Regions from separate parts of the Acetobacter sp. DmW_136 genome, predicted to be linked through region 2. Evidence: predicted binding sites of a transcription regulator. Region 2 holds the regulator's gene; each other region holds the start of a gene.

Evidence for each region. The regulator LexA, encoded in region 2, represses DNA repair genes until DNA is damaged. The targets are predictions, from matches to a motif close to TGTTCTANNTANGTTC.
Region 1: the regulator LexA is predicted to act here: its motif matches at 5,000-5,015, upstream of FKW31_RS06125 (ImuA family protein).
Region 3: the regulator LexA is predicted to act here: its motif matches at 5,138-5,153, upstream of dinB (DNA polymerase IV).

Annotation. Positions count from the first base shown of each region.
Region 1 is NZ_VHON01000014.1:19,549-27,607, reverse strand. Features, by position in the region: gene FKW31_RS06135 (error-prone DNA polymerase) at 1-2,693, opposite strand, end outside; gene FKW31_RS06130 (DNA polymerase Y family protein) at 2,690-4,132, opposite strand; gene FKW31_RS06125 (ImuA family protein) at 4,140-4,955, opposite strand; gene FKW31_RS06120 (ATP-dependent helicase) at 5,112-7,214, shown strand; gene FKW31_RS06115 (SOS response-associated peptidase) at 7,227-7,883, shown strand; gene FKW31_RS06110 (DMT family transporter) at 8,013-8,059, opposite strand, start outside.
Region 2 is NZ_VHON01000005.1:30,735-38,793, reverse strand. Features, by position in the region: gene FKW31_RS00900 (thiazole synthase) at 1-471, opposite strand, end outside; gene thiS (sulfur carrier protein ThiS) at 476-673, opposite strand; gene thiO (glycine oxidase ThiO) at 687-1,658, opposite strand; gene FKW31_RS00885 (DUF3429 domain-containing protein) at 1,760-2,236, opposite strand; gene eno (phosphopyruvate hydratase) at 2,420-3,700, shown strand; gene FKW31_RS00875 (septum formation initiator family protein) at 3,871-4,200, shown strand; gene rpmG (50S ribosomal protein L33) at 4,313-4,480, opposite strand; gene glp (gephyrin-like molybdotransferase Glp) at 4,550-5,824, shown strand; gene lexA (transcriptional repressor LexA) at 5,910-6,560, shown strand; gene bioD (dethiobiotin synthase) at 6,609-8,006, opposite strand; gene FKW31_RS00850 (alpha/beta fold hydrolase) at 8,003-8,059, opposite strand, start outside.
Region 3 is NZ_VHON01000006.1:3,389-11,447, forward strand. Features, by position in the region: partial or broken gene FKW31_RS01910 (cell division protein ZapA) at 1-215, shown strand, start outside; RNA gene ssrS (6S RNA) at 231-386, shown strand; gene FKW31_RS01920 (5-formyltetrahydrofolate cyclo-ligase) at 373-960, shown strand; gene FKW31_RS01925 (TIGR00282 family metallophosphoesterase) at 985-1,800, shown strand; gene FKW31_RS01930 (NUDIX domain-containing protein) at 1,828-2,250, opposite strand; gene FKW31_RS01935 (TIGR01459 family HAD-type hydrolase) at 2,244-3,122, opposite strand; gene FKW31_RS01940 (quinone-dependent dihydroorotate dehydrogenase) at 3,119-4,192, opposite strand; gene FKW31_RS01945 (hypothetical protein) at 4,370-4,987, shown strand; gene dinB (DNA polymerase IV) at 5,189-6,268, shown strand; gene FKW31_RS01955 (amino acid permease) at 6,528-8,021, shown strand; gene FKW31_RS01960 (hypothetical protein) at 8,018-8,059, shown strand, end outside.

The sequences.
Region 1 (8,059 bases), on a different contig from region 2:
GGGACCAGCGCCATCGCCGGCTCGTCGGTTTCGCGGGACTGCGCAGCCGCGGCGAAGAGCGGCAGCGGTTCGTCATGCAGGCCCTTGATCGCCCACAGCGCCTCGCGCCGTGCCAGCCCGAACGCCGGCCGGAAAGCGTCGGCCTCTGCCAGACGCACCAGCGCTTCCTGCGGCACCCCGGCCCGACGCCACAGATCGTCGATCGAGGCGAACGGCCGCCGTAGCCGCGCCGCCACGAGCGCCGCCGCATGGGCGTTGGCCAGCCCCTTGACCAGGCTCATCCCCAGCCGCACCGCGAAACAGCCGCGATCGTCATCCTCGCCTTCAAGAGTGCTGTCCCAGCGGGAAGAATTTATACAGACCGGTCTGACCTCAATGCCGTGGTCCCGGGCATCGCGCACCAGTTGCGCGGGCGCGTAGAAACCCATCGGCTGGGAATTCAGAAGCGAGGCCAGAAACACGTCCGGATGGGTGCATTTCATCCAGGACGACGAATAGGCGAGAATGGCGAAACTGGCCGCATGGCTTTCCGGAAAACCGTAGGAGCCGAAACCTTCGAGCTGCTGGTAAATGCGCTGCGCGAACTCTTCCGGATAGCCCTTGCGCGTCATGCCTTCGAGCAGACGGGTCTGGAAATGGGACACGGTGCCGGTGTTCTTGAACGTCGCCATTGCCCGACGCAGCCCGTCCGCCTCGGCGGCGGTGAAGTCCGCGCAGACCATGGCGACCTGCATCACCTGCTCCTGAAACAGCGGTACGCCGAGTGTGCGCTTGAGCACCTCCTCCAGTTCCGGTGTCGGATAATCCGGCTCTTCCAGCCCCTCCCTGCGCCGTAGATACGGATGGACCATATCTCCTTGTATCGGGCCGGGTCTCACGATTGCGACCTCGATCACCAGATCATAATAGGTACGCGGCTTGAGGCGCGGCAGCATCGACATCTGCGCGCGGGATTCGATCTGGAACACGCCGATGGTGTCCGCCTTGCGGATCATGGCGTAGGTCCGGGGGTCTTCGGCCGGGATGGTCTGAAGCGTGAAATGCTGGCCCTTGTGCGCAGCGAGCAGGTCCAGCCCTTTTTTCATGCAGGTCAGCATGCCGAGCGCCAGGATATCGACCTTCATGAATTTCAGGGCGTCGATATCATCCTTGTCCCATTCAATGATCTGGCGCTGATCCATCGCCGCCGGCTCGATGGGCACCAGCTCGTCCAGCCGGTCGCGGGTCAGCACGAACCCGCCGGGATGCTGCGAGAGATGGCGCGGTACACCGATCAGACAGCGCGCGAGGTCCAGCGTCAGGCGGATGCACCGGTCGGTCAGATCGATCCCGGTCTCGGCAAATTTCTCTGCTTCGACATGCCGCGACCAGCCCCAGATCTGTTTGCTCAACAGAGCAATCACGTCCTCCGGTAGCCCCATCACCTTGCCGACGTCGCGCAACGCGCCCTTGGCGCGGTAGCGGATCACCACGGCGGTCAGCGCCGCGCGGTCGCGACCGTAATGATCGTAGACCCACTGGATGATCTCCTCGCGTCGAGCATGCTCGAAATCCACGTCGATATCCGGTGGTTCGCCCCGTTCCTCGGAAATGAACCGCTCGAACAGGAGCGTGGTGCGCGATGGGTCGATGGCGGTGATGCCGAGCACGAAGCACACGGCGGAATTGGCCGCCGAGCCCCGTCCCTGGCAGAGAATGTCCCGTCGCCGCGCTTCACGAACGATGGAATGCACCGTCAGGAAATACGGCGCGTATTGCATGCGCCCGATGAGCGTGAGTTCATGGCGCAAAATCGTCTCGACGTCCGGCGGGATTATGCCGCCATAGGTCTCCCGCGCCCCCTGCCATGTCAGGTCCTCCAGCGCCTGTTGCGGGGTCTGGCCCGGAATCTCGATCTCGTCGGGATACTGATAGGCCAGATCGTCCAGAGAGAACCGGCAACGTTCGACGATCTCCATCGTGCGGTCGATCGCCTCAGGATACCGCGCAAACAGCCGCGCCATCTCCGGCGGTGGTTTCAGGTAGCGGTCGGCGTGACGCTCCCGGGCAAAGCCTGCGTGCTCGATGGTGGTGTTGTGCCTGATGCAGGTGACGACGTCCTGCAGGATGCGGCGATCATGGGTATGGAACAGCACGTCGTTGGTGACGACAGTCTTCACGCGCTGGGCGTGGGCGAGATTGGCCAGGTCGTAAAGCCGCATCTGGTCGTTGGGGCGGCGGCGCAGGGTGAGCGCCATATAGGCGCGGTCACCGAACGCCTCCCGCAACCGCCGCAGATGCGCCGCACACTCCTCGTCGGCGACATCCGGCACCAGCACGGCGAGCAGTCCTTCGCCCCATTCCACCAGATCACGCCAGAGCAGGCGGCACTTCCCCTTCCCCGCCCGGGCCTTGCCGAGCGTCAGCAGGCGGCACAGCTTGCCATACGCGACCCGGTCGGTCGGATAGACCAGCACGGGCGGCGCGTCCTCCAAATCGAGGCGACAGCCGACAACCAGGCGCACCCCGAATTCCTTTGCGGCAAGATGCGCCTGAACGATGCCGGCAAGCGTGTTCCTGTCGGTAACACCGAGGGCCGTGATCCCGAGCGCCTTCGCCTGCCCGAACAGTTCACCGGGCGACGACGCGCCGCGCAGAAAGGAGAAATAGCTCGTGACCTGAAGTTCGGCGTAGCGCGGTGCCGAAGCGCTCATGCGAAGAGCCCATGCAGGAACCAACGTTGCGATCCGGTCTCGCCGTGTTCGCCGTCACCGGCGCGGAACAGCCAGAATCGCTCGCCAGACGTATCCTCGACGCGGAAATAATCCCGCGCCGTGGTCAGCTCCGCATCACCTTTCCACCATTCTCCGAATATTCTCTCCGGCCCGTCTGCGCATTTCACCTTGTGGCGCAGGCCTCGCCAGACGAAAAATACCGGAGGATGGTCGGGTAGCATGGCCATGGTCTCGATCGGCTCGGGTCGCGGCAACAGACGGGTCGGTCGCGGCCAGCCTTCGGGCCAGGTCGTATCCTGAATTGGCGCAAGCGGCGGTACTCGCTGAACTGAACGCTCGGGAACATCGCTTTCCACTGGCACAACGCGGTAAAGCGCCCCGCTGCCCAGCCGGTTGGCCAGTGTATCGACCAGTCCGGACAGATCGGCCTCCGGTTCTTCAATCAGGGATGAGACCTGCTGGCGCCGCTCCACTGGTTCGGCCAGCATGGCAATCAGTTCCATACGCTCGATGCCAAACCCGGGTTCGATGGTCTCAATCTGGTCAGACAGAAGACGCAGCAGATGCTTCGGATCGCGGACGGGCCGAGCCAGCGCGAGACGCACCGCCTGCACGGCGTTGTCGACACGATGCAGCAGGAGATCCAGTCGCCGTGCACCGAGGCCGCGTTCTTCGAGGCCGATGCAGAGCGGCGGCACCAGTTTGCCTATATAGCGCGCGATGGTTTCGGCGGCGGCAATTGGCTCGGCGAAGTTGCGCGACACCGCGACGGGATCGACCGGACGGATCGGCAGGATGGGTTCCTCCACCCTGCCATAGGCCTGATCCAGCCTTCGTGTGATTTCCGGACCGAAGCGCAGCACCAGCGGGGCGCGAGGCGCGTTCTCGAGATCGCGGACCCGAGTCAGGCCGAGGTCGGCCATTCCGGCAACGACGTTGGTCGGGAGGCGGAGAGCAGCGATCGGCATATCCGCCAGAGTAGCGACGTGCTCTCCGGGTGGAACGACAATCGCCGTGCCCGGCGTGGTGCGCGTGACAGCATAGGCTGCTCCGAGCGTATCAGCGACGGCGGCTCTCGCCGTGATACCGGATCCGTTCAGGCGACGAACAATGTCACGTAACATTGTGGCCTCACCGCCCAGGAGATGATCGGCTCCGGTGGTGTCGAGAACCAGCCCGTCCGCCGACTTGCCGGACGCATCGACCGCCACGATGGGACTGACCCGCTGCTGCAGCCACAGCGCCAGCCGTTCCAGCGCCGCACGGTCCGCTTCGGGCTGACCGTCCTGAACCGCCAGGCCCGGAATCAGCGCCTGCGCTTTGGCAACTGGCATTCCGATCACCACCCCGCTTTTACGGGCAGCGCGGTCGGCGGCCAGCACGACGCGACGACTGCCCTCGCGCCCCGCGAGGACCAGTGGCTGTTCAGGCGGAGGCGCGGCGTCGCCCTGCTCGCGGCGGAGCCGGTCGGTGGCCCAGAACGGAAGCCAGATCACCGTGGTTCGCCTCGGCTCCTGCTGTTTTGTCCGGACTTCCGGCAATCCGCAATCCTGCCTGTCCATTTCGTACCTCCACCTCGAAGTCGGCGCTTTCGCCGGATCGTGTCCGGATCAGTTCCAGCAACCAGCGGCTCTCCCCTACCCCCTGAACCGGCAGCGGCGCCGATGGCAGAAGCGAGACCCGCCAGCGTGTGGTGCTCGCCGTCGGCTGCCCGAAATCAGCGGCATCCCTCTGTCGTCTCCACCGTCGGAGGGCGAGACCGATGCCGCCACCGCTTTCAGCCGCGAGTTGCAACCGGCGCGAAGCCGTCATGGTCAGGCGACCGACTTCGGCGACCACCGCGCCCAGGCCCGGATGACGCAGTCCTTCCTCGAAACAGGCCAGCACGTCACGATCGGTGCCACTCTCGACAAAAAGCACCCGCGAGGGTGGAAGGCCAACCTGCTGAAGTGCGGGAGTAAACAGATCGGCAACTGTCACAATCCATAACACCTGACCTTGTGTACGTGCGGCGATACCGGCAGCAAAACGGGCGGCGGCAGCGGCGTTGAGGGCGTCGTTGCCGCCTCCAGCGATCTCATGCAGGGCTCCGAGAGTCAGCCCTCCACCGGGAAGTCTCCGGTCGATCTCCGCTAACCCAAAGGGCAGTGTGGCACGCTTGCGACTGGTCTGTCCTTCGAGACGACTGATCGCGGCCCGCAGCGTCTCCAGACCGGGTTTTTTATGGGTTTCAGCAGTCATGTCACGGCTCGGCGTCCCTTATGCAGGCAAATTTCCTGATTATATGTTCCTGATTTGTTCCAATCATGCTACGCAAGTCAATGCAAATTCGCTCTGTATCCGGCATGCTGGTTAGCGATGTTCGATCAGTATCGTTGATGAAAGTGCGCTAAGGAATTGAATCCAGAACCTTCTCCTGCTTCGGGCAGCGATGATTATCTGTCCCGTCTGAATGAGGCCCAGCGACAGGCTGTCACGCACGGGACCGGAGTCTCGACAGGCGGGGCGGATTCATCCCCGCTGCTGGTCATCGCCGGGGCTGGTTCGGGCAAGACCAACACACTGGCCCATCGGGTCGCGCATCTGATCGCCTCAGGGGCTGATCCGCGCCGCATCCTGTTGCTGACCTTCTCGCGCCGCGCCAGTGTGGAGATGACGCGGCGGGTAGAACGCATCTGCAAAACCGTGCTGGGCGACAAGGCCGGACCTCTCGCTGACGCGCTGGCCTGGTCTGGGACGTTCCACTCCATCGGTGCGCGGCTGCTGCGGGAGTATGCCCAGCAGATCGGCATGGATCCGGCGTTTTCGATCCATGACCGCGAAGATTCCGCTGACCTGATGAATCTGATCCGCCATGATCTGGAATTTTCCAAAACCGAGAAGCGGTTCCCCGGCAAGGGCACGTGCCTTGCCATCTATTCCCGTGTGGTGAATTCAGGCGCGCCGCTCGCCGATGTATTGCTGAAGCACTATCCGTGGTGCGCGGGCTGGGAAGCCCAGTTGAAACAGCTTTTCGCCGGTTATGTCACGGCGAAACAGGAGCAGAGCGTGCTGGATTATGACGATCTGCTGCTGTGCTGGGCGCAAATGGTCAGCAACCCGGTTCTGGCCGCAGATATCGGCGGCAAATGGGATCATGTGCTGGTCGATGAGTATCAGGACACCAACCGGCTGCAGGCGGAGATGCTGCTGGGCATGAAGCCCGATGGCCGAGGCCTGACGGTGGTGGGTGATGACGCGCAGAGCATCTATGCCTTCCGGGCGGCGACCGTGCGCAACATTCTGGATTTTCCAGTGTCTTTCGATTCCCCGGCGCGCATCGTGACGTTGGATAGGAACTATCGTTCCACGAAACCCATTCTGGATGCCGCCAATGCGGTGATCGGCGAGGCGACGGAGCGGTTCACCAAGGATCTGTGGACCGAGCGGGCTTCGGAGGAAAAGCCACGACTGGTCACTATCTGGGATGACACGGCGCAGGCCAACTACATTGCCGATCGAGTGCTGGAAGAGCGTGAGGCCGGAACACCAATGAAGCAGCAGGCTGTGCTGTTCCGGGCTTCGCACCATAGCGGCACGCTGGAGGTGGAACTGACCCGGCGCAATATTCCGTTCGTGAAATTCGGTGGCCTGAAGTTTCTCGACAGTGCGCATGTGAAAGATATGCTGGCGCTATTGCGTTTTGCCCAGAACCCACGCGACCGCATCGCGGGCTTTCGGGTATTGCAGCTTCTGCCGGGCGTGGGGCCGGGTTCAGCCCGGCGCGTGCTGGATACGATGGGCGAGAATGCCCATCCCTTCGAGGCGTTGAAGGATGTCAAAGCGCCACAGCGGAGTGGTGAGGTCTGGGCGGGTTTCGTGAATATGCTGACCGCTCTCGGCAGCCATCAGGTCGGCTGGCCGGGCGAGATTGCAGCCGCGCGGTACTGGTATGAGCCACATCTGGAGCGGCTGCACGAGGACGCCTCCACCCGTCTGGCCGATCTGGTGCAGCTTGAGCAGATTGCCGGAGGGTACCCGTCACGCGAGAAATTCCTGACCGAACTGACGCTGGACCCGCCGGATGCCACGTCCGATCAGGCTGGCGTGCCGTTGCTGGATGAAGACTATCTGATCCTCTCGACCATTCATTCCGCCAAGGGGCAGGAGTGGAAGAATGTGTTCCTCATGAACGTAGTCGATGGCTGCATTCCGTCTGATCTGGCGACGGGCGAGCAGGACGATATCGAGGAGGAACGCCGCCTGCTCTATGTGGCCATGACGAGGGCGAAAGACAGTCTCGATATCATGGTGCCGCAGCGTTTCTATGTGCATGGCCAGCACAGCCGGGGCGACCGACATGTCTATGCTTCACGTACACGCTTCATCGACCGGGACATGCTGCCATTGTTCGAAGCCGTGTCATGGCCTGTCGTGAAACCGGAAGAGCAGGCAAGGCAGGAGGCGGTGAAGTCGGTGCGGATCGATATGGCAGCCAGATTACGCGGCATGTGGTCGTAAGGGAGCAGGCGGATGTGCAATCTCTATTCCATGACTTCCAACCCGCAGGCGATCCGCGAGATCGCGAAAGTTCTTGAGGATCGCACGGGCAATCTCCAGCCGCTGCCGGAGATCTACCCGAATACGATGGCGCCGATTGTGAGGAACGGGGAAGGCGGTCGTGAACTGCTCATGGCCCGCTGGGGTATGCCGACTCCCCCCGGTTACCTGAAAGGCCATAAGGTGGATCGCGGTGTGACCAATATCCGCAATCCGGGATCTGCATGGTGGAAGCGCTGGGAAGGGGTGGAGCACCGCTGTTTGGTTCCGCTGACAGCGTTCTCGGAACCCGAGCGTTTGCCTGATGGGAAATCACAGCCTGTGTGGTTTGCCCGCAGCGACGGAGAGCCGCTGGCTTTCTTTGCCGGTATCTGGTGCCGATGGACATCCGTGCGGAAACTGGCTGATGGAGAGACAACGGATGACCTGTTTGGATTTCTGACCACCGAGGCAAACCGGGAAGTTGGAGCCATCCATCCGAAAGCCATGCCGGTGATTCTGACGCAGCCGGATGAGCTGGATGTGTGGATGAATGCGCCAGCAGAGGAGGCGCTGGGGCTTCAACGGCCTCTGTCAGATGGGCGTTTGGCCCGTCGTGAACCACCCTACCTCGTGGAAAATGGAAGCTAAAATGGGATCATACTTCTTGCATTTTTCATCCCGGATATAAGTAGAAAAGACGAGTGCAACAAAAATCCCAAGTATGCTGATCTCTCATCAATCAGAGTTAATCGTGTGGTGATCTCCATATCGTTGGGCTCATACTTCCCGAACGTGCGAGACATCGCCGCCATTGGTCGGCGGTG
Region 2 (8,059 bases):
AATAGGAGCGCCCCACGGCATCAGCACCTCACACCCTACGGCCAGCAGCTTTTCCGCCACTACCAAATCTTCCGTGGTGTAGGGAAATACCTTGAAGCCATCTTCCGTAAGAATACGGGCGGCCTCTACAAGCCCGAACACATCTGGCTGGAGCGTATCCAGCTCGCCAATCACTTCCAGCTTGATCCAATCCGTGCCGAACACTTCCCGCGCCATATGCGCAGTGGTGACGGCTTCTTTAACCGTATGGCAGCCCGCCGTGTTTGGCAGCACAGGCACCTTGAGTTCCTGAATAAGAGACCAGAATGCCTGCCCAGCACGCTCCCCTGCAGATTCGCGGCGGAGAGAAACGGTCACAACGCCCGGCTGTGCCGCCAGCACGGCATCGCGCAAAATTTCAGGAGATGGATACTGCGCTGTACCCAGCATAAGTGGCGAGACAACATCCTGCCCGTAAAATGAAACAGCCATGCCCTTAGCCCCCTTGCATAGGGGCAACAATTTCAATTTGCGCACCCTCTTGTAGCTGTGTTTCCTCTCGCGTGGCCTTGGGCACAAACCGACCATTCAACGCCGTGGCAATGCGCGCGCCGCTATAGCCAAGCTCATCTATCAGGGCCGCCAGTGTTTTGGCGGATACTTCGTGCGCTGTATCGTTAACCACAACTTTCATCGGGCGTTGCTCCTTAGGCTTGTGCGCCAAATATCAAATCCGCCGCCTCCCGCGCCCGAGCGGGAGAAAGCAGAAACCCATGCCGGTACATACCGTTGATATAAATGCATTTTCCATCCTGCACCACGCGCGGCATGTTATCTGGGTAAGATGGCCGTAAGCCTGTACCCATTTCCAGAATTTCTGCCTCGGCAAATCCGGGATGGAGGGTCCATGCCGCGTTCAGCAGTTCCATCATGGAACGTACTGTCATGCTGCCTGCATTTTCGCTTTCAATCATGGTGGCACCTACCATGAACACATGGTCAGCCCTTGGCACAATGTAAACAGGTATACGGGGGTGCAACATGCGCACAGGGCGATGCAGCGTTACGTCCGGGCAACGCAACAGCAGCATTTCACCCCGCACACCTCGCAGGCCCTCCAGCTTGTTACGCGCAGCCAAGCCGGTGCAATCCACCACCCAGTCAAACGCAGCTTCATTCGGGCTTATTTCGCCAAACTCGGCACGGCCACTCAATTGCTCCAGCCGCGCCAGAAGGGCCTTTAAGGCTTTACGCGGATCTACATGCCCTTCATCGGGAAAAAACAGTCCTTTATGGAAACGGCCTGCCAGATCTGGCTCAAGCTGGGTAATTTCTACCGTGCCTACAGTCTGAAAATGTGATGTGCGGCGGCCAAAGCGGGCAATTTCACCCACATCTCGCGCAGGCGCCAACACAAGGCTGCCCTCACGCGTAACATCGGGCACGTGCTCCGCCCACCAATCTACCGAATCGATAGATTGAGCTGTTACTTCCTCTGGCGCAGATTCGGCCTCGCACCATGGGGCAAGCATACCGCCTGCCATCCATGAGGCCCCGGCCCCCACGCGGCCTCCGCTATCATACAGGGTAACATCTCCACCCCCTTCGGCCAGAGCTACGGCGGCTGTCATACCCGCCACACCGGCCCCTTTTACCAGAATGCGCGGTTTGCCGTTCATACTCTCTACCTTGCCTCCGTTACTGGCGATGTGCTGCTACAACCTAGCGTTATAACACGCCTCAAACCCTGCTTCTGCAAGGGGTTATGCCGTTTTAATGTTCAGAATGCGCGCACAAGCAGCACCATCAACAGGCAACATTCCGTTACCGCCGTGGCAATCCAGCGCATGCCCATGTAACCGGGCGGCAACCATCCACGTTGCCATGCCCCACGCTCTGCCAATGCCACCAGCGGGAAAAGCGCAGCCAAAATTATCACCCCGGCAAGCGGCACCCATGCATACGCCAGATAAGCAGCAATCCATCCGGCAAAGGCAGGCACAACCCCCAAGACCAAACGCAAATTATCTGCTCTGTCTGCCCCGCTGGTTAAAATGGCGCGATCAAGCTCCAGCGCCAGACCCCAATGCACGGCTCCAATAAAGGACAGACACACCGCCCCGTAAATGACCAACGCCATTAACAGATTGGGCACTGGCACGCCGGAATCGAAAAATACAATGCCGCATGTGCAAGCAACAAAGGGCAAAAGCCCTGCCACCATGAGCACGACAGCCAGAAATGGAAGTTTTTTCATGAACGTGCAGCAGGCCTTTACCTGATAATTTCATACCCAATGTGGTTGACAGAAAAGCCCAACAAGCGGCCACTAGCAACCGTAGGCAGATTTACCCTGCCCACCGTGTTCCGCCCGGAACCAAAAAAAAGAACACCGGCTTCTGCCCGCCAGAGGCCAGACAATAAAGGAACGGAAACACCAATGAGTGCCATTGTTGACATTATCGCACGTGAAATTCTGGACAGCCGCGGCAACCCAACGGTTGAAGTAGATGTGGAGCTGGCATCCGGCGCCAGAGGGCGTGCGGCTGTTCCTTCTGGTGCCTCAACCGGTGCGCATGAAGCCGTAGAACTGCGTGATGGTGACCCCAAGCGGTTTGGTGGCAAGGGTGTTCTCAAGGCTGTTGAGAACATTGAAAACGAAATCCTGCCCACGCTACAGGGTGCCGAATCGGCAGATCAGATTGATATCGACAACGCCATGATTGATCTGGATGGCACACCCAACAAAAGCCGTATGGGTGCGAACGCCATTCTGGGTGTATCTCTTGCCATTGCCAAAGCCACGGCAGCCGAACTGCATGTTCCGCTGTACCGCTACATTGGTGGCGTGTTTGCCCATGTTCTGCCCGTGCCGATGATGAACATTGTCAACGGTGGGGAGCATGCAGATAACCCCATTGATATTCAGGAATTCATGGTGCAGCCGGTGGGTGCGCCTACTGTGGCCGATGCCATCCGCTGGGGTTCGGAAATTTTTGCCCAGCTCAAAAAAGCCCTGAGCGCTGCTGGTTACAACACCAATGTTGGGGATGAAGGCGGCTTTGCGCCTGCCCTTAAATCTGCCGATGAAGCACTGGGCTTTATCACCCGCGCCGTAGAAGCCGCAGGCTACCGCCCCGGTGAGGACGTAACCTTTGCACTGGACTGCGCAAGCACCGAATTTTTTAAAAACGGCAAATACAACCTGAAAGGCGAAGGCAAGGAATTCGATTCCGCTGGTATGGTGTCCTACCTGTCTGACCTTGTAAGCCGTTACCCGATTGTTTCCATCGAAGACGGCATGGCAGAAGATGACTGGGAAGGCTGGGCCCTGCTCACGCAGGAACTGGGCAAAAAAGTCCAACTGGTTGGGGATGATCTGTTTGTAACCAACCCAGAACGCCTGCGCCGTGGCATTCAGGCTGGTGTTGCCAACTCCCTATTGGTGAAGGTTAACCAGATTGGTACGCTTACGGAAACGCTTGAAGCCGTGCAAATGGCCCAGCGCGCTGGTTACACTGCGGTTATGAGCCATCGTTCTGGTGAAACGGAAGATTCCACCATTGCGGATCTGGCTGTGGCTACAAATTGCGGACAGATCAAAACCGGCTCTCTTTCCCGTTCTGATCGGACAGCCAAATACAACCAGCTCATTCGTATTGAGCAGGAACTGGCAACTGCTGCACGCTATGCAGGCCGCACCATTTTGAAAAACGCATAAGCTACAGCGCTTTTGGCGCAACAGATTGCAAAAAAGCTGCCTCCCCACCCGGAGGTGGCTTTTTTCATGCCCTCATGCCTTGGCGCTGCCACACTTCATGGTTTAGACAGAAAGGAAGACCCAGAGGTGCAGGCTAAGCTGCACAGAACCAGAAAAAAGGCAGCGCCAGAGTGCAGATCGGTCGTTTCATTCGTCGCACAGTGCGGGCGGTTGTGCCCCCTTTGGTTTTTCTTGGCATTGCGGGCTATTTTGGCTGGAACGCAACGCAGGGCGATCATGGTATTCAGGCCTATAAGCAGCAATTAGGTCTGCTGGAACAAGCCAAGCAATCCAAACAGGATGCTATTGCTGAGCAAGCAGCATGGCACCGCCGCGTAAATGGCTTGCGTGAGCAATCTCTGGATACAGATATTCTGGATGAACGCGCCCGCGCCATGCTGAACATGGCAGATCGTAATGATATTGTTGTGCCTTACGATAGGCGAGACCCGCTGTTTTAAGCGTCTTCCCCTAAGATCTATGCTGGATATCGCATTTTTCTGGCACAATCAGGCATAAAAAAACGGCGCTCTCGGGCGCCGTTTTTCGTATCCACATTCCGAAGAACGCAGATTATTTGATTTTAGCTTCGCGGAACACGACGTGCTTACGCGCAACCGGATCGTACTTCTTGAGTTCCATTTTGCCGGTGTGTGCACGAGCATTTTTCTTGGTCACGTAGAAGTAACCGGTGTCCGCCGTGGAGACGAGACGGATCTTGATAACGTTGGTCTTGGCCATGACTTCCTCAGCAGAGCATGATGTACGGAGCCGCATAAACGGCACCGACGGTGTTCAAGTGCCGGCAAAATGCGCATACAAGTGCAAAAGGTCAAGTATTCTTGCATCAAAGCGGTGCAACAGGCCCAAAAAGGAGGAATTTTTATGCTGGATGTGGCTGTTGCGCGCGCCCGAATTCTTGAAAACCTAAAAACATGCGGGCAGGAAATTGTGCCGCTTTCACACGCCTGTGGCCGGGTGCTGGCCCAGCCGGTGCATGCCCGCACTGCCAACCCACCGGTTTCTGTTTCCGCAATGGATGGATACGCAGCCAAAGCGGAAGATGCGCTGGAAGGCGCAGTTTTGCGCATTGTGGACGAAGTGCCCGCTGGCCACCCATCCGCCGTTACCGTGCAGAAAGGAGAATGTGTGCGCTTATTTACCGGCGCGCAAATTCCCGCTGGCGCAGATACCGTTATCATTCAAGAAAACGTGCAGCGTGAAGGTGACCACGCCAAGCTGGCTGCTCCGGCGCGCCAAGGGCAGTATATTCGCCAGCAGGGGCAGGATTTTCAGAAAAATGATACGTTATTGCCAGCAGGGCGCAGACTCGGCCCGCGTGATATCGGGCTGGCGGCTGCGGGTGGACATGTCTGGCTTACGGTTTCACGCCGCCCGCGCGTGGGTATTTTGGCCACGGGTGATGAAATTATCCTGCCCGGAGACCCAGCCCCTGCGGATGGCATTTTTAATTCCGCCTCCTTCATGGTAGCAGCGCTTCTGCAACAACAGGGCGCAGAAACAATTATGCTCCCCATTGCACGAGACAACATGGAAAGCCTGACAACCCAGTTCCGCCAAGCGGCCACGCTGGACATGCTGGTAAGCATTGGTGGTGCAAGCGTGGGAGATTACGATCTTGTCCGCCCTGCGCTGGCTGAAATTGGGTTGCAGCAGGATTTCTGGAAAATTGCCATGCGCCCGGGCAAACCGTTGATGTTTGGCCAACTCGGCAACACACCCGTTATTGGTCTGCCCGGTAACCCAGTGGCTGCCATGGTGTGTTCCATCGTGTTTGTAACCCCTGCCCTGCACGCCCTTATGGGCCTACCCGTTGGCACCGAACTGCAAACAGAACCCGCCATTCTGGGCTGTGATGTAAAAGAAAACGATACCAGGCAGGATTTTTTACGCGCAACACTTGCGCCCTCCCCACAAGGCGCTGTACCTGTGGCCACACCTTTTTCCCGGCAGGATTCAGCCCAGCTGAATATTCTCAGGCAAAGCCAGGCTCTGGTCATTCGTGCTCCCTTTGCGCCAGCACAAAAAGCAGGCATGCCCTGCCAGATTATCCGCCTACCCTGATCTCTCCCTTGACATAAAAAGAGAACTTATATAGAACAAGGCCAAGATTTTATTTTCATTACGACAGCCGCTTTTGAGGTGCGATATGCTAACGCGCAAACAGCACAAACTTCTGCTTTTTATTGATTCGCACCTCAAACAGACAGGTTTTTCGCCTTCCTTTGATGAAATGCGTGAAGCCATGGGCCTGCGCTCCAAATCTGGTATTCATCGGCTGATTTCCGGGCTGGAAGAACGCGGTTTTTTGCGCCGTCACCACCATCGGGCACGGGCTTTGGAAGTTATTCAACTGCCAGAAATGCAAGAATTGCCACCCAATGTGGTGCGTGCCAGCTTTACCCGGCCTAAGGCTGAAACCGTAAGAATTCCGCTTTATGGGCGCATTGCAGCAGGCCTGCCCATAGAAGCCGTGCCAGATACCTCCCACGTTCTCACTGTTCCAACAGAAATGCTGGGTACGGGAGATTATTACGCGTTGGAAGTAGCTGGAGATTCCATGGTGGATGCTGGCATTCTGGATGGTGACAACGTGATTATCCGCCGCACGGATCAAGCTGAAAACGGGCAGATTGTGGTGGCGTTGATTGATGAGCATGAAGTGACGCTCAAACGTCTGCGCCGCAAGGGCAACATGATTGCGCTGGAACCTGCCAATTCCAGTTACGAAACCCGTATTGTTCCGGCTGAAAAACTGCGTATTCAGGGCTGCTTGGCTGGGCTGATCAGGCAGTATTAAGCAAAGTGCCTGCGTGGTAAAAAACTTCCCCCGTAGGCATCTGTTTTTCTATTCCGAGCAGATATCATCCCATTGCGGAAAAAGCTTTGCCAGTTCGGAAACCACAGCAGGCGTAATTTCCGCACAAAATGGTACTTCTGCCAAAATACGTACCTTGCCTTTTTGCTCTATGGTCTCACGGTTTTCTGCATTAAGCGGACCGCTTAACACTACACCGGCCACGGCAATCTGCCGTGTGCGTAAGGCTTCCAAACTCAACAAAGTATGATTGAGAGTGCCTAGCCCGCTACGCGCTACTAGCACGACGGGCAAGCCCCAACGCTGTGCCAGATCAATCATCATCAGCTCTGGCGTTGCAGGCACCATCAGGCCACCTGCGCCTTCTACAACCAATGGTTTGTCTGCTTCACCTTGGGGCAGCACCAGTTGGGCTGGATCAATCTGCACGCCTTCCGCACGTGCAGCAGCATCGGGGGAAAGTGATGCAAGAAAAGCCCCTGCGGGTTTGAAACAAGGCGCATCCCCCGCCAGATGCTTAACCGTAGGGGTATCCCCTTCTTCATCCGCCAAACCGCTTTGCAGGGGCTTCCAATAAGCACCCTGCCAGCGCCGCACCAAACAAGCAGACACAAGGGTTTTGCCTATGCCCGTATCCGTGCCCGTTACAAACACACCCTTACGTGGCGGTTTGCGAAAACAGGCATACCCAACCCGCCACGTAACGGCGCACCCTGCCTGCTGAAACCGCAAGGCAACACGGCGCAACTGAACTGCGGATAATGGTACGGCCCCTTCACGTGGGGTAGATGCACCTGTTGCTTTCAGATGCCTTACAAAATCCATCCCATCTGCAAAAGCCTGCACAATATCCTGTTCAGCCCAACCGCCAGAAAACGCGGCCGGTCGCCAACTTTGTGCATCGGCCAATTCTGGATAAACCGGGGTTGCCGCCTGCCGCCCTTCCTGCTGGCAAGCCTGCTGCCATTCAGCAAATGTACCGTCCAATAATGTTGAAACCGCAAACACACCATCCGGAGCCAAAAGCCCTGCAAGGTTGCGCAAAACCTTTGCTGGTTCAGGCAGCCATTGCATAATCAGGTTGCCACAAATCACATCAAACGGGCCAGAAACATCCGGTGCGGCTGCGTCCATCTGATGGTAGGAAACAGCTTCTCCTAGCCGCATTTTAGCCCGCGCCAGCATATTCGGGGCAAAATCTGTTGCCAGAATTTCTGCTTCTGGCCAGCAAGCATGCAGATGCTCTGTCAGCAATCCTGTGCCACAGCCAATTTCCAAAATACGCAGGGGACTTTTGCCCGCCATACTGGTTTGTATGCGCTGGAACAGTTCACGCGCCGCCACACGCTGAACCGTGGCAGCTTGATCATACTTTTCCGCAGCATCAAAACTTTTACAAATACGCGCGGCACGGGTGGGTGTTTTCATGGTTGTTGTTCCATCCTGTTGCGCAGCATTTCCAAAAACCGAGCACACTCAAC
Region 3 (8,059 bases), on a different contig from region 2:
GTGACATGGGTTTTAGCGGAGATGCCCGGGTACTGGTTCTGGCCGCCCTTTTAATGGCGGATGAAATACAGGATCTTTCTGGCAGCCGCGTGCCAGATGCCACCATACAGGCTGCAAAAGATGCCGAACGCCTGCGGGCGGAGCAGGCCCTTACAGCCGGTCGCTTAGCAGATTTGGCCGAACGTGCGGAATCTCTTGCAGCAGAGCTTGAGCACGCCTACATAGATGAGGCGGGGCTGCCCAACGCGTGAGGCAAGTCATCCCCTGGGCCGATAAGCACTTCCTAGGGAGCTGGCTCTGTTGTGGCCCTGGTCACATTACCCGGCGCCCACCTGCACTCGCAGGTCCTGGAGGTTGAAAGACCCACGGTTCATGGTGGCTCCGCACATTTTCCCCCCACAAGGTGATCCGCCTGCTGTGGCCGCGCGCAAAAAAGAACTGCGCCAACACTGCATGGCCATGCTAAAAGCGCGTGATGAAGCGCTGGATAGCGGTATCCTTACCCACCTGCATACACTTCTGCGCCCCCTGTTGCCCGCTGTTGTTGCCGGCGTGTGGCCCCTACCGCATGAAGTAAATCTATGCCCGCTGTGCCACATATTGGTGGATACAGGCGCAACCATTGTGCTGCCTGAAACACCACCACGCGGGCAGCCCCTTATTTTTCGGCGCTGGACGCCCCATGCCCCCATGATGCAAGGCCGTTTTGGCACTGAGTTTCCTGATGGCCCGGTTCTGCAACCCACCATTATATTGGTGCCCTTGCTGGGGTTTGACCGCACAGGCAACCGGCTAGGATATGGTGGCGGATATTATGATCGCACTTTGGCCGCCCTGCCCGATGCACGCAGCATTGGGTATGCGCCATCTTGCCAAGAATTAGACAGCCTTCCTGCTGGCCCGTATGACAGGCCGCTTTCCTGTATTGTGACTGAAAAGGAGATTCTCCATTTTGACTAACAACAAACACAGGAAACCTCTGGCGTGAGACTCCTTTTTCTGGGTGATATTGTTGGCCGCACTGGCCGCGAAGCCGTTTTAAGCCGCCTGCCTGCCTTGCGTGAAAAATTGGCGCTGGATCTGGTTGTGGTCAATGCCGAAAACGCCAGCCACGGCTTTGGCCTTTCCCCCGCCATTGCCACATCCTTGCTGCAAGGCGGCGTAGATGTGCTTACCCTTGGCAACCATGCGTGGGATCGGCGTGATCTGATCGGGCATATTACCTCCGAACCTCGCATTGTGCGCCCGCTCAACTATCCCCCCGGTACACCCGGCCAAGGCAGTGTGGTGGTAGAACTGGCAGATGGCCGCAAAGCTCTTGTGGTTAACGTGATGGGCCGCCTGTTCATGGACCCGCTGGATGATCCCTTCCGGTGCATGAATGAACTGCTCAACAAGCATCGCCTTGGCGCCACCATACAAGCGGCCATTGTGGATGTGCATGCAGAAGCCACGAGCGAAAAATGGGCAATGGGTCATATGCTGGATGGCCGTGTATCTTTGGTTGTGGGTACGCACACACATACCCCCACAGCAGACCATAGGATTCTGGCCGCTGGCACGGCGTTTCAGACAGATGCTGGGATGTGCGGAGATTACGACAGCGTTATTGGCATGACCAAGGAACCCGCGGTTACCCGTTTTGTACGCAAAATGCCGGGTGAACGCCTACAACCCGCAGAAGGCGAAGCCACAATATGCGGGATTATGGTGGAAACAGAAGATGCCACGGGCCTTGCCCGCCGTGTGGCTCCCCTCCGCCAAGGAGGCTTGCTGGCCCAGACACTGCCTGATTTCTAAATCAGGCTACGTGTTTCCAGCACGGCTTTACGCGTCCTGATGCTTCAAGACGGCCACTGCTTGCTGCGTTGCAATCGTAAGGGGCTGCGGCAACGCATCCAGAGCAAACCATTCCAGCCCATTATGTTTATGTGGCTCGCAGATATGGGGCTGCCCCGTGTACTGCTGCACCCTGTAAACGGGGGCAACCCAATGCGTGCCTGCTGCTGGATCAATTTGATCCACCACGCAAAGCAACGCACCTAACTGCACGTTTAAGCCGATTTCTTCCAGCACTTCGCGGATAACGGCAGCCGGTACGGTTTCAAACGGATCTACCTTGCCACCCGGCAACCCCCAGCAACCTGCTTCTGGCTGCTTGAGGCGACGCAGCAGCAAAATATGGCCTGCATTATTTACAATAGCAGCGCCACACCCTACTGCGGGTGAGGTTGGTGGCGCACTCACCACACCAATCTTTTAATAGCCGCAACCGGGGCCAAACCTACGGCCTTGGCTTCTTCTTTTGCCAACTGGATGTCATCCCCGATCATTTCCTGATGGATGCCCCCCAAAATCCACAGCCCGGCAACGCCCACAGCAGAAGCACCACGCATATCGGTAGCCAGTGCATCACCAATGGCCAGAATACGCGGGCGTGGCACATTCAGCATCTCAAAAACAGGCTCGTACACACGGGGGTATGGTTTACCTATCCAGCTAACCTTGCCACCTTGTTCCGCGTAAAATGCTGCCAGAGCCCCAGCACAAATCTGCCGCTTGCCACCTTTTACCACCACCATATCCGGGTTGGCGCACACCATTGGCAGGCCACGTTCCAGACAAGCACGCAGTTCTGGCAGATATGGATCCAGTGATCCCACGCCGCGCTCGGCATCTGGCCCGGTGTTCATAATAAAATCGGCATCCGCAGGCTGTGCTACGCGTTGCACGTCCAGCCCGTTGTACAGACCCAGATCATGTGTGCCGCCAATATGCAGCACTTTCTGCCCCAAATTGGCAAACCACGGGTCTGTCCGGGCTTTTAACAAACGGCGCGTTTCTTCACCACTTGTCATCACTCCGTCATGCAGTTCATGCGAAATACCAAAGGCTTCAAGCTGCGCACATACGACATCTGCCGGACGCGGCGCATTGGAAAGCATGACAATTTTTTTGCCTGATGCACGCAGGGCCTGCAAACACTCTACGGCACCGGGATATGGTTGCACACCATCATGCACTGTGCCCCATAGATCTATAATGTAGCCATCGTACTGGTCTGCCAGCGCGGCAAGGCCTGTAATCTGCTGCATATCTTCTACAGTTTGCTGCGCTATCATAAATCTTTGCCCCGAATATCATCCAACGTTTCAATGCCCTGCGCACGCATGATATGCTGCATCTCACGCTTCAGCCGCTCTACTAGTGCGGGGCCTTCATAAGCAAACGCTGTGTAAACCTGCACCAGATCAGCCCCAAGGCGGATTCGGGTAAGAATGTCTTCTCCGCTTTCAATACCGCCACAAGCTATCAGTGCCAGACGGCCTGCCGCAGCCTGCGCAACCAAACGCAGCATTTCCGTAGCACGCGGTTTAAGCGGACGGCCAGAAAGCCCCCCAGCTTCTGTGCGATACGAACTTTGCAGAGAATCGGGGCGCGCCAGTGTGGTGTTAGTGACAATCAGCCCCTGCGCACCACCGGCTACGGCGGCTTCTACAATGGGGCCAATGGCATCATCTTCCAGATCCGGCGCCAGCTTAATCAACAGCGGTGGCCGTTCTGCATGACGGGCCGAAATGGCATCCAGAATCCCACGCAGGCGGGCAGCATCCTGCAAGCCACGCAGGCCCGGCGTATTAGGAGAAGAGACATTTAGCACAATGTAATTAACGTAGGGCTTAACGCGCGCCACCAGTTCTGGGTAATCGCGCTCCGGGTCTGCACCGGTTTTGTTAATACCGATATTGGCACCTACAGGCACCCCGGCCCCACCGCCACGGCCAGATGGCAACGGGCGGGACAGACGCGCCAGACGCACGGCAAACATATCAATACCCTGATTATTAAAGCCCATACGGTTAATAACCGCCCGATCTTCCGTAAGGCGGAAAAGCCGAGGCTTGGGGTTACCCGCCTGCGGGCGTGGCGTAACAGTTCCTGCTTCTACAAACCCGAATCCCAACTGTGCCAGAGGGCGCAGAACACGGGCGTTCTTATCAAACCCGGCAGCAATGCCAATGGGGTTGGAAAACCGCATACCCAGCACACGTGTAGCTAGGGCAGGATCATCCTTGGGCCGTTTTATGGGCACGGATACACCCAGTGTTAGGGCATCCAAGGCCAGTTCATGGGCCTGTTCCGGATCTAACCGGCGCAGGAATGGGAGAGAGAGTGAGGCAAGCACAGACATGCCTTGTGTACTGCCTCATGCCCAGCCTCAAGAAAAGCAGAAAAAACAGAGCCACCACAGAAGCGTGAGAAAAGTTGATGCATTTTTATCTTGATAATGAGAATTATTCTCATCTAAAGAGAGTTATCGCACACATGCCACACAAAGGATGAAGGCATCTGCCTTTAGGAATGCGCCATGACACGTTCACCTGTTTATCTGACGGATCTTGCCTGCAGCGAACGGCTGACACTTTGGACCATTCGCCGCCTTGCAGGAATACAAACAAACCCGCACACGCCCACAGCCGGGCCATCGGGCGGCCTGTTTCTTCCCTGCTTTAGGCGGGAATTTTTGGCGGTTGCACAAACCTTTCATGATGCCCTGACAGATATGGCCGCACTGGAAATGCCTGCACTGGATATTCGGGTAGGCTGCGCTCTTTCTGTTACCAGCACAGAGTATCGCCTTTTGTTGGCAACAGAAGCCGCACAGAATGAACGCAATGCAGATATGGAAGACCTGCTTAAACCGCTTGTGCCATTTGCTGGCCTGCGTACACGCCTTGCTTCTGCCATTACAACGCTAGGAGCCTGTCTTGCTGGGGCAGGATACTGGCTCTCTCATAGTTCTAGCCGTGTTGTCCCTACCAAGGCATCGGAACGTCCATCTGCTTATGGGGCCTACCCAGCCACAGCGGCACTTTCCCTTGCACGCTGGCATGATCTGGATATGCAGCCCAAGCAAATTGTGGCGCATTGGCAGGATCGTGCCACCTCAAAATACCAGTATTCACAAGGGTTTCCGGTATCTTAAACAACATCATAATTTTTCTACGGGGAGGCGTGGCTCCAATATCAGGAAGCGCTTTCCCCTTTCATTTTAAAATTGAGACCTTCTGCTTTGGTTAAAAAGATCCTGATTTTCTGGTTTGCAAACCCGACACGCAGAATTTTAAGCTAGATTTGTTTTCTTTTTGTTCCCTTTTGCGCTGCCTTCTGCTACCATACACAGGTGATGACAGCCGTTGTACGCCGCATTATCCATATTGATATGGATGCTTTTTATGCATCTGTTGAGCAACGAGACAATCCAGCGCTTAAAGGCCAACCTGTAGCGGTAGGCCGATGCCAGGAACGCGGTGTGGTTGCCGCCGCCAGTTATGAAGCCCGAAAATTTGGCGTGCGTTCGGCCATGCCTTCGGTGCAGGCACAGCGCAAATGCCCGCACCTGATTTTTGTGCCGCCACGTTTTGATGTTTATCGTGCAGTTTCTGCCCAAATTCACGCCATTTTTGCGCGTTATACCCCCCTTATTCAGCCTCTTTCGTTAGATGAAGCCTATTTGGATGTAACAAATCCGCTGCTTCTCCGCCCCTCTGCCACAGCAATTGCAGAAGAAATACGCGCGGCCATTTTGTATGAAACAGGGCTTACGGCCTCGGCAGGTGTGTCTTACAATAAGTTTCTGGCCAAGCTGGCCTCAGATTACCGCAAACCCAATGGTCAATTTGTTATTCCGCCCAACCGTGGGGAAGCATTTGTAGCCAATCTGCCCGTAAACGCTTTTCATGGCGTGGGGCCAGCTACGGCCCAGCGAATGCATACACTCGGCATTCATACAGGTGCAGATTTACGTCGTTTTTCATTAGATATTTTACGCCAGCATTTTGGTAAGGCGGCTGCTTTTTATTATGGCATCGCCCGTGGCAAAGATGATCGGCCAGTAGAACCAAACAGGCCGCGCAAATCACTCGGCAAGGAAATAACGTTCGCGCAGGATTTGCGCACCTCAGCCGAATTACACGCGGCTCTGCATGAACTGGCCGCAAAAGTGTGGGCGGGCTGCCAAAAACGTAACCTGACAGGCCGTACGATCACCCTGAAACTGCGCTATACAGACTTCAACCAATGCACGCGCAGCCTCTCTTTGGCCGATCCGGTGCAAGATCAAGAAATTCTAGCCGAGATGGCGTGCCGGTTACTTGCGCCATTGCTGCCTGTACGTGCCCCAGTAAGACTTTTAGGTATTACACTTTCCACTCTTTTAAGCCCGCAAGATCAAGAAGCCACAACGCAACTTTCTTTACTTTCGTAGATAATAAATAAATAACATTTTTATCCCAAACAACAGCACTTATGCCTATATTATTTCAATATCAAAACAAAATATTTGCGTTTATTCTTTCCTGATATTTATATAAATTCTGTATATTCCTTATACGTTTCAGCTTCATTCTTATACACTATTCATATTTAATTGCGATTATTTAACGGTTCCATCTTTACAACCTGCAAAATCCAATGCACCCGATACCAATCGGTTTTGACATAATTTTGTAATCAAGGTTAACGAGATGACGGCTTCCCCCACCTCAGATGGGCATACACTTGCCAATGCAGGCGCACGCACTGAAGATGGATACCACCGTGGTTTGGGTAAGCGTCAGATCCAAATGATCTCTCTGGGTGGGGCTATTGGCACAGGGCTGTTTTTGGGGGCTGGATCTCGCCTTCAAGCCGTTGGCCCATCTCTTGCCTTGGTTTATCTGGTGTGTGGTGTTTTTGCTTTTCTGATGCTGCGTGCATTAGGTGAGCTTGTAATGTACCGCCCCACCAGTGGCAGCTTTGTTTCCTACACACAGGAGTTTTTAGGCCCCAAAGCCTCTTATATTGCAGGCACCATGGCCTTTTTTAACTGGGCTGTAACAGGCATTGTGGATATTACAGCCGTGGCGCTTTACATGCGTTTTTGGCCTGTTTTTTCCAGTGTACCACAATGGCTTTTTGCCCTGCTGGCCCTTGTGCTGATAACCGGCATGAACCTAACCGGCGTAAAATGGTTTGGTGAGCTGGAATTCTGGCTTTCCTTGGTTAAAGTGATGGCCTTAGGCGGATTCCTGGTCATCGCGCTGGTTATTCTGGCCTTGCGCTACCCCGTAGATGGGCACGCAACCGGGCTGCATCTGATTACCGAAAACGGCGGCTTGTTCCCGCACGGCTTTTTACCTGCACTGGTATTGGTGCAAGGTGTTGTATTTGCCTATGCCAGTATTGAGCTGATTGGCACGGCTGCGGGGGAATGCGAGGATGTTAAATCCGTTTTACCGCAGGCCATTAACAACGTTATCTGGCGTATTGCCATTTTTTACGTGGGCACCATTACGCTGCTTGTGCTGCTGCTGCCGTGGAACACGTATCAGGCAGGAGTTAGCCCTTTTGTCACCTTCCTTTCCAAGTTGGGCGTACCGGGCATAGACAGTGTGATGAACGTTGTGGTGCTGACCGCAGCGCTCTCCAGCTTAAACTCTGGCCTCTATTCTACCGGGCGCGTGCTACGTGCACTGGCGCTAGATGGCGCAGCCCCGCGTTATTTGGCCCGCATGAACAAACAGGCTGTACCTTCTGCAGCCATTCTTTCTACTGTGGCCATTTATCTTGTGGGCGTGGTGCTGAATTACTTCATCCCCAGCCAGATTTTTGAAATCATGCTCAGTCTGGCCTCTCTGGGTATTCTCAGCACGTGGTGTTTTATTGTGCTGTGCCAGATTCAACTGCGCAAAAAAATTCGCCGTGGAGAAATTGCCCCTACCTCTTTTCCGATGCCGGGCGCGCCATTTACCTCGTGGCTGGCTCTCGCCTTCTTTATTGGCATCGTTGGGCTGATGGCGTTTGATTACCCAACCGGAACGGCAACAATATGCGCCATTCCCCTGCTGGCTTTGGCCCTGGCATGGGGCTGGCGCCGCATTCGCTCCGTTCCGCAACATAACGCCGTGCCACAAACCGTTCCTTCCGTTGTGTTGACGGAAGATTTTTTGGTTCCCCATGAAGGGTCAGACAGATCATGATTCAGGCAGCCAGTGTATTTTCCTCCCTCCAGGTACGA